Regions from separate parts of the Pseudomonas sp. C7.1 genome, predicted to be linked through region 1. Evidence: riboswitches for the same ligand, from Rfam matches in the RefSeq annotation. Region 1 holds a riboswitch; the other holds the start of a gene.
The links. A riboswitch is a leader RNA that binds a small molecule or an ion and turns the genes downstream of it on or off. The one in region 1 is predicted to bind cobalamin.
Positions count from the first base shown of each region.

Region 2: it holds a riboswitch for cobalamin, as region 1 does, so the genes downstream of both, cobO (cob(I)yrinic acid a,c-diamide adenosyltransferase) here and AC0T4W_RS02780 (TonB-dependent receptor domain-containing protein) in region 1, are expected to answer to the same signal.

Region 1 is NZ_JBWDTL010000002.1:324,723-328,909, forward strand. It holds gene AC0T4W_RS02775 (cobalamin-binding protein) at 1-290, shown strand, start outside; gene AC0T4W_RS02780 (TonB-dependent receptor domain-containing protein) at 354-2,225, opposite strand; cobalamin riboswitch at 2,326-2,539, opposite strand; gene dxs (1-deoxy-D-xylulose-5-phosphate synthase) at 2,606-4,187, opposite strand, start outside.
Region 2 is NZ_JBWDTL010000003.1:1,106,997-1,111,183, forward strand. It holds gene AC0T4W_RS08485 (C40 family peptidase) at 1-203, shown strand, start outside; gene AC0T4W_RS08490 (O-methyltransferase) at 231-893, shown strand; gene AC0T4W_RS08495 (hypothetical protein) at 900-1,220, shown strand; cobalamin riboswitch at 1,274-1,509, shown strand; gene cobO (cob(I)yrinic acid a,c-diamide adenosyltransferase) at 1,620-2,231, shown strand; gene AC0T4W_RS08505 (cobyrinate a,c-diamide synthase) at 2,228-3,535, shown strand; gene bluB (5,6-dimethylbenzimidazole synthase) at 3,532-4,179, shown strand; gene cbiB (adenosylcobinamide-phosphate synthase CbiB) at 4,176-4,187, shown strand, end outside.

The DNA of each region.
Region 1 (4,187 bases):
GCCAGCAGATTATCAGCGACGCCCTAGGTATCTGCGGGGCCGAGAATATCTTTGCCGAGCTTGCCTTGCCTGCACCGCAGGTCAGCGTGGAAGCGGTGCTGCAGCGTAATCCCGAGGTGATTCTGGCAGGCGTGCAAGGGCAGCTGGACGCCTGGCGCATCTGGCCTGGGGTAGCGGCAGTTGAACGTAAGCAGCTGTGGTTGGTGCCGGATGCCGGCCTGGAGCGGCCGAGTTTTCAGATGCTGGGGGCGCTCGAGCGGTTGTGTGAGGTGTTGAGCGACGCGCACTAAGAAGCCCCGCACTATGGCGGGGCTCTGTCTTGGGGGCAGTCTATTGAGCGCCTAGCTGATGACTCAAAGTTGAGGCGTCCAGGTCACGGCAAACAGTGCGGTACGTCCTTCGCTGTTGTAGCCGAAGCGTCCGTTGCTGGTGCTGTAAGTCGCCTCGGCATAATCCTTGTCGAAGAGGTTGTTCAGTTTCAGGTCGAGGGCCACTTCTTTGGTCGCTTGCCATGTGCCGCGCAGGCTAAGCAGGCCGTAACCACCCAGCTCACGGGTGTTGGCGGCGTCGTCATAGCGGCCGCTGACTACGCGCCAACTGGCACCCACGGCAAACTCACCCAATTGACGATCCAGGTCCAGGCTCAGCGTGCGTTTGGCACGGCGGGCGAGGGTGTGGCCAGTGCCGCGATCTCTTGGGTCGATCAAGGCGAGTGCCAGGCTGCCCTGCCAGCCGAAGAGTTCCTGCTTTAGCGCAGCGTCGAAGCCGTTGATGCGCGCGGTCTGTACGTTCTGCGGAATAAAGTTCTGGTCGAGAACAATCGCGTCTTGTAGATCAATGCGGTACAGCGATAGTTCCAGCGCACCGCTTTCGCTGTAACGGCTGCGCCACTGGGCTTCGTAGCTTTTAGATGTTTCTGGTTCGAGGTCGGGGTTCGCGCTGGCGGAGCAAAAACCGCCGAAACAGAAGTCGGGGTAATACAAGTCGTTGAAGGTCGGCGCGCGAAAGCCTTCGCTATAGGACAGGATCACATCATTGTTGTCATTGAGCGGCACAGTTAACGCAGCGTTCCAGGTGTTTTTACTGCCGAACTGCTGGTTCTTGTCATGGCGCAGCCCCAGCTCGGTCGAGAAGTAGTCGGCGTTGTAGCGGTGCTGAATAAATGCAGCTTGGTTCCAGCGCGAGTCCTCATTGAAGTCCTCGCTGCCATTCACACGATCCTCATACCAATCGGCACCTAGCAGCACTTGGTGGCGCTCGTTGAGGGTCAGGGTGTTCACCCAGTTGGCCGAGTCGCGGTAGGTATTAAAGCTGTAGAACGAAAATGCGTTGGCGTTTGGCTGGTCGTTGCCGGTGTCGCGCTTGTCCTCGCTGTGGCCGATTTCCAGGCGGCTATTCCAAGTCTCGTTGAGATTGCCATCGATGTAGCTGGACAGGCTGCTGAGCTGGAAGTCCGTAGTGGGCAATGAGGTGCTGAAGAGGTCCTCGAACTCGGCCTGGCCGCGTTGGTCGAGGGCGCTGAAGCCGATCTTCAGATCGTCATTGAAGCGGTGCGAGAGGTTCAAACTCAGCGATTTATTACGATAGGCATCGTCATCGCCGTTGGCGCCGAAGTTATCGCGTGTGGCGTCGATCCCCTGGCTTTCGTCGAGTGCGGCGCCCAGATTGAAGCGAGTTTGCGCATCGCCGCCGGACAGGCCAAGGCTGCGTTCGAAGGTCTGGTTGCTGCCGACGCCAAGGCGGACGTAGGGCTTGAGCCCGTCACCGCTGCCTTGGCGGGTGAAAATCTGCACGACGCCACCGATGGCATCCGAGCCATAGAGCGCCGAACGCGCGCCGCGTACGACTTCAACGCGCTCAATCTGCTCCGGGCTGAGGAACTCCAGGCTGCTGGTGCCGCTGGAGGCAGAGGCAATACGTTGGCCGTCTACCAGCACCAGAGTTTGCGCGGTCGAGGTGCCGCGTACAAACAGGCCGGTCTGGCTGCCCGCGCCGCCGGTACGGCTGACGCTGACGCCGGGCACGCGTTCAAGCAGCTCAGCAACGCTGCGCACTTGCAGGCGTTCGATATCCTGGCGAGTAAAAACCGTGGTGGCTGCGGTTGCCTGCTGGATTGGTTCGGCGTGCCGCCCGGAGGTCACAACCAATGGCTGCAATTGGAGTGGGTCAGCATGAGCAGCCAGCGGCAGCAGCGCCACAGCCAAGGCAATACGGGACAATTTCACGTAGAGAATCCTCAAAAGGTCGAACGACTTTTGAGGAGGGCAGGTGCAAGAACGGGCGCGCGGACGCAACCTGAGCTTGACGGTGATGCCCTCCGCAACACCAGTCACATCCAGCAAGGCCGGTCTCCGGGCTCTCGACGTGCGCCGCCTCGCCTTCCCGGGGTAACCCAGTGGCGTTGAGGCAGCGTGCAGAACGGGTCTGCGGTCGATTACCGTTGCGGGGGCAGCGCCGGAATGGTCCGTTATGGACTCACCGGCTTCCCGTTTAACGCCGCTTCACTGTGGAAGGGCGCACCTTGGCGGAAGTAAAACGCCGCGCACCTTAATGCGCGGGTGGATGAATTACAAGCAAGCCTGATTCAGCTCTGGATGAGCGGCGCTCATGCACAAAGGCTGGCGAGGCGCGCGCGGACGGCAGCTTCGATACCGGCGGCATCCAGCCCGCATTCGGCGAGCATTTGCGCCGGTTTTGCGTGTTCGACGTAGTAGTCAGGCAAGCCCAGATGCAGCACCGGCTTGAGGATGCCGGCCTGGGCGAGGAACTCGCTGACCGCGCTGCCAGCACCGCCCATCACGCTGTTCTCTTCGATGGTGACCAGCAGTTCGTGGCTGGCTGCCAGTTGGCGCACCAGGGCCGCGTCGAGGGGTTTGACGAAGCGCATATCGACTACGCTGGCGTCGAGTGCTTCGCCAACCTTAAGCGCCTCACTCAGCTGTACGCCGAATACCAGTAGGGCCGTTTTGCTGCCCTGGCGGCGAATGATGCCCTTACCGATTTCCAGTGGCTCCAGGCCTGGCTCAATGGCGGCATTCGGGCCGCTGCCACGCGGGTAGCGAACTGCCGCCGGGCCATTGAACAGGTGCCCGGTGGTGAGCATGCGGCGCAACTCGTTTTCATCGCTGGGCGTCATTACCAGCATGCCGGGGATGCAGCGCAGGTAGGCAATATCGAAGCTGCCGGCGTGGGTCGGACCGTCTTCGCCGACCAGGCCGGCGCGGTCGATGGCGAACAGCACATCGAGGTGCTGCACGGCCACGTCGTGGATCAGCTGGTCATAGGCGCGCTGCAGAAAAGTCGAGTAGATCGCCACCACCGGCTTGGCGCCATCGCAGGCCATGCCGGCGGCGAGGGTTACCGCATGCTGCTCAGCGATGGCTACATCGAAATAGCGCTCGGGATAACGTTCGCTAAAGGCCACCAGATCGGAGCCTTCCTTCATCGCCGGGGTGATGCCGACCAGGCGGGGATCTTCGGCGGCCATATCGCACAGCCACTGGCCAAAGACGCTGGAGTATTTCGGGCCGCTGGCTTGCTTGGGGGCGGCTGGCGCGTTGATCGGCTCCAGCTTGGTAATGGCGTGATAGCCAATCGGGTCGGCTTCGGCTGGCGCGAAGCCCTTGCCCTTCTTGGTCACCACATGCAGAAACTGCGGGCCGTCGAGGTCACGCATATTGCGCAGGGTGGCGAGCAGGGTCGGCAGGTCGTGGCCGTCAATGGGGCCGACGTAGTTCCAGCCCAGCTCCTCGAACAGGGTGCCTGGCACCAGCATGCCTTTGGCGTGTTCTTCGACCTTACGCGCGATCTCCCAGGCGCCGGGCAGGCTTGAGAGGATCTTCTTACTGCCCTCGCGCATGTTGGTGTAGGTGCGGCTGGAGATAATCTTGGCCAGGTAGTTGGACAGGCCGCCGACGTTCTTGGAGATCGACATGTCATTGTCGTTGAGGATCACCAGCATATTGGCGTTGACGTCGCTGGCGTGATTGAGCGCTTCAAAGGCCATGCCGGCGGTCAGTGCGCCGTCGCCGATCACCGCCACGGCCTTGCGCCGCGAACCCTGGATGCGCGCGGCGATGGCCATGCCCAGTGCCGCGCTGATACTGGTGCTGGAGTGGCCGACGCCAAAGGTGTCGTACTCGCTTTCCGAGCGGCGCGGGAAGGCGGCGATGCCATCCTTCTGCCGC
Region 2 (4,187 bases), on a different contig from region 1:
AAAGTGGTGATTTGCTGTTTTTCGCTACTAATGGCGGCAGTCAGGTCAGTCACGCGGGTATCTATGTCGGCGATGGCCGTTTTGTTCACGCGCCTTCCAGCGGAGGCACCGTACGCCTGGACAGCCTGAGCAATACCTACTGGCAGCGCACCTATCTGAATGCCAAGCGCGTGTTCACCCCGGAACTGGCTAGCAACCCCTGATCAACCTCAGCGGCTGAGTGATCTGCCATGACCAACCGAACACTCAATCTCGATTCCGCCCTGTATCAATACCTGCTGGACGTCTCCCTGCGCGAAACACCGGTGCTCAAACGCCTGCGCGAGGAAACCGCGCAGCTGAGTACCGCACGTTGGCAGATCGCCCCCGAGCAGGGCCAGTTTATGGCCTTGTTGGTGCAACTGACGGGTGCTCGACGGATTGTCGAGGTCGGCACCTTTACCGGCTATAGCGCCATCTGTATGGCCCAGGCCATGCCCGAAGATGGTCGGCTGATCTGCTGTGATATCCCTGGCGAGTACAATGCCACGGCCGAGCGTTACTGGCGCGAAGCCGGGCTCAGTGCGCGTATTGAACAGCGTCTGGCCCCTGCGCTACAGACCTTGGCGGCGCTGGAGGCTGAAGGCCTGGCCGGCAGTATTGATCTGCTGTTTATCGACGCCGATAAGGCCAATTACCCGGCCTATTTGGAACATGCCCTGCGCCTGGTGCGCCAGGGTGGGCTGATCCTGTTCGATAACACCCTGTGGAGCGGGCGTGTGCTTGAGGAAAACCCCGAAAGCGCCGATACCCGTGCAATTCAGGCGCTCAATCTGGCGCTGCGTGATGACCCACGTATCGATCTGTCCCTGTTGCCGCTGGGCGATGGCCTGAGCCTGTGCCGTAAACGCTGAGCCCGTATGCCCGAACCGATTCGTCTGCCTGATCAACCTGGTGCCTGCGAACTTTGCGCCCGCGCGGCTGCTCTGACGCGCCATCACCTGATCCCCAAGGCGCTGCACAGCAGGGGCTATGTGCAAAAGCGCTTTGGCAAAAGCGAGCGTATCAGCGCTACGCTCTGGGTCTGCCGCGCCTGCCACAACCAGATCCACCGGCTGTTCAGCGAGAAGGAGCTGGCGCTGACCTACAACAACCGCGACAGCCTGCTCAGTGATGAGCGCCTGCGTACTTTTGTCGAGTGGCTGGCCAGCAAGCCGGCCGGCTTTATGCCCAGGCATTGATTCACGGGTGCAACGGCGCATTCCGGTTTGACGCTTAATCACGAACTCTCTACCCTTCGCGCCTTGTAACAGGTGCCCCCAACGCTAAGCGTGTGCGGGGTGAAACTGGGAAGTCGGTGCGTTGTGCGTTTACGCCAACCATTCCGACGCTGCCCCCGCAACGGTAAGTGAGTTAAACCAGCGCTTTTCAACCACTGTGCTCAGGCATGGGAAGGTGCGCCTGGTGGCGGTCTGCATTTTCAGATCAGCGCTCATAAGCCCGGAGACCGGCCTGTTGCAGTCCACGGCATCGCGGAGGGCGATGGCTGGCGTGTGGCTTGCGCTGTGCGTAGGCCCGCGCTTTGTCTTTCTCCACATGCTTTTTCCAGCCAGATCGCCCTGTGGCGGTGGAGCAGTGCGATGACTGAATCGATTGAACGTGACGCCCGGCACAAGGCGCGCATGGCCCGCAAGAAAGCCCTTATCGACGAGAAAATCGCCCAGGCCCAGGAAGAATACGGCCTGCTGCTGGTGCACAGCGGCAATGGCAAGGGTAAGAGCAGCAGTGCCTTCGGTATGGTTGCCCGCGCCTTGGGGCATGGCCTCAAGGTCGGCGTGGTGCAATTTATCAAGGGCGCGGCCAGCACCGGCGAAGAGGCCTTCTTCCGCCGTTTTCCCGATGAAGTCAGCTATCACGTAATGGGTGAGGGTTTTACCTGGGAGACCCAGGATCGTCAGCGCGATATCGACAAGGCGCGCGAAGCCTGGGCCGTGGCGGCGCAGTTGCTCAATGATCCCGCCATCGGTCTGGTGGTGCTGGATGAGCTGAACATCGCGCTGAAATATGGCTATCTGGAACTCGACGCGGTGCTCGCGGATATCGAGGCGCGGCCGCTGCTGCAGCATGTCGTGGTGACCGGCCGTGGTGCGCTGCCGGGGATGATCGAGGCGGCGGATACCGTCACCGAGATGAGCCTGGTTAAGCATGCCTTTAAGGCCGGGGTAAAGGCGCAGAAGGGAGTTGAGTTTTGACCAGCGCCCGTTCATGCCCGGCGTTATTGATCGCAGCACCGGCTTCCGGCCAAGGCAAGACTACGGTGACCGCCGCCTTGGCGCGTTTGCATGCGCGCCAGGGCAAGTGTGTGCGGGTATTCAAGTGCGGCCCGGATTTTCTCGACCCGATGATTCTCGCGCGCGCCAGCGGAGCGCCGGTGTATCAGCTCGACCTGTGGATGGTCGGCGAGGCCGAGAGCCGCAAGCTGCTCTGGGAAGCGGCGGGTGAAGCCGATCTGATTCTGATCGAAGGGGTGATGGGCCTGTTCGATGGCACGCCATCGGCGGCCGACCTGGCGCGGCACTTCGCTGTGCCGGTGTTGGCGGTGATCGATGGTTCGGCCATGGCGCAGACCTTCGGCGCCATGGCCCATGGATTGGCGACCTTCCAGCCTGATCTGCCGTTCTCCGGGGTGCTTGGCAATCGGGTTGGCAGTGCGCGCCATGGTGAGATATTGCGCGATGCACTGCCGAGCTCGATCCGCTGGTACGGCGCCTTGCCGCGTAGCGCCGAGGTCGGCTTGCCGAGCCGCCATTTGGGCTTGGTGCAAGCGGGTGAGCTGGCCGACCTGGATGCGCGCCTGGACGCCGCCGCCGATGCCCTGGCCGCTAGTGCCGATACCGATCTGCCGCCACCCGTCAGCTTTGCCGCCCCTGAGCAGGCCAGGCCCGCGCCATTGCTTAAGGGGGTGCGAATTGGTGTGGCCCGCGACAGCGCCTTTGCTTTTCTTTACCAGGCCAATCTCGACCTGTTGAGCGAACTGGGTGCCGAATTGCAGTTCTTTTCGCCGCTTACAGATGAGCAGTTGCCGGATGTCGACAGCCTGTATCTGCCCGGCGGTTACCCGGAGCTGCACCTGGCCACGCTTGAGGCCAACCAGCCCATGGCCGAGTCGATTCGCGCGCACCATGCAGCCGGCAAGCCGATCCACGCCGAGTGTGGCGGCATGCTCTATCTGCTCGACAAACTGACCGACAAGCAAGGCGCCAGCGGGCAGATGCTCGGCCTGTTAAGCGGGGAGGCGACCCTGCAACCGCGCATGACCGCCATGGCCTTGCAACAGGCGGAGCTGCCGGAAGGGCTGCTGCGCGGCCACAGCTTTCACTACTCGGCGCTAAGCAGCGATCTGCAACCCCTGACCCGTGGCGAATGCCCGAACTACAAGCGCACCAGTGAGGCGGTTTATCGCCAGGGGCGGATGACCGCCTCCTATATCCACTTCTATCTACCGTCTGATCCCACTGCCGCTGCAGCGCTGTTTTGCCCCGGAGCGCCGGCATGAGCGAGCAGGCCTTCAGTCCCGAAGAACGCGCGGCGGTCTACCGCGCCATCACCGAGCGCCGTGATATGCGCCATTTCAGCGGCGGCGAAGTGGCACCCGAACTGCTCGCACGTTTGCTTGAAGCCGCGCACCAGGCACCGAGCGTCGGCCTGATGCAGCCGTGGCGGTTTATTCGCATCACCCGTGCGGCCTTGCGTGAGGCGATTCACGGGCTAGTGGAAGAGGAGCGCTTGCGCACCGCCGAGGCACTGGGCGAGCGCAGTGATGAATTTATGCGGCTGAAAGTCGAGGGCATCCGTGACTGCGCCGAGCTGCTGGTGGTGGCTTTGATGGAGGGCCGCGAGGCCCATGTATTTGGCCGCCGCACCTTGCCGGAAATGGACCTGGCGTCCCTGGCCTGCGCCATTCAGAACCTCTGGCTGGCCGCCCGCGCCGAGGGTTTGGGCATGGGTTGGGTATCGCTATTCGAGCCCCAGGCCCTGGCGGATTTGCTCAATATGCCGGACGGTAGCAAGCCGCTGGCGGTGCTGTGCCTGGGGCCGGTCACGGAATTCTATGAAGCACCCATGCTGGTGCAGCAGGGCTGGGCCGAGCCACGGCCACTAAGCGAGTTGTTGTTTGAAAACCAGTGGGGCACGCCATGAGCCTGGTG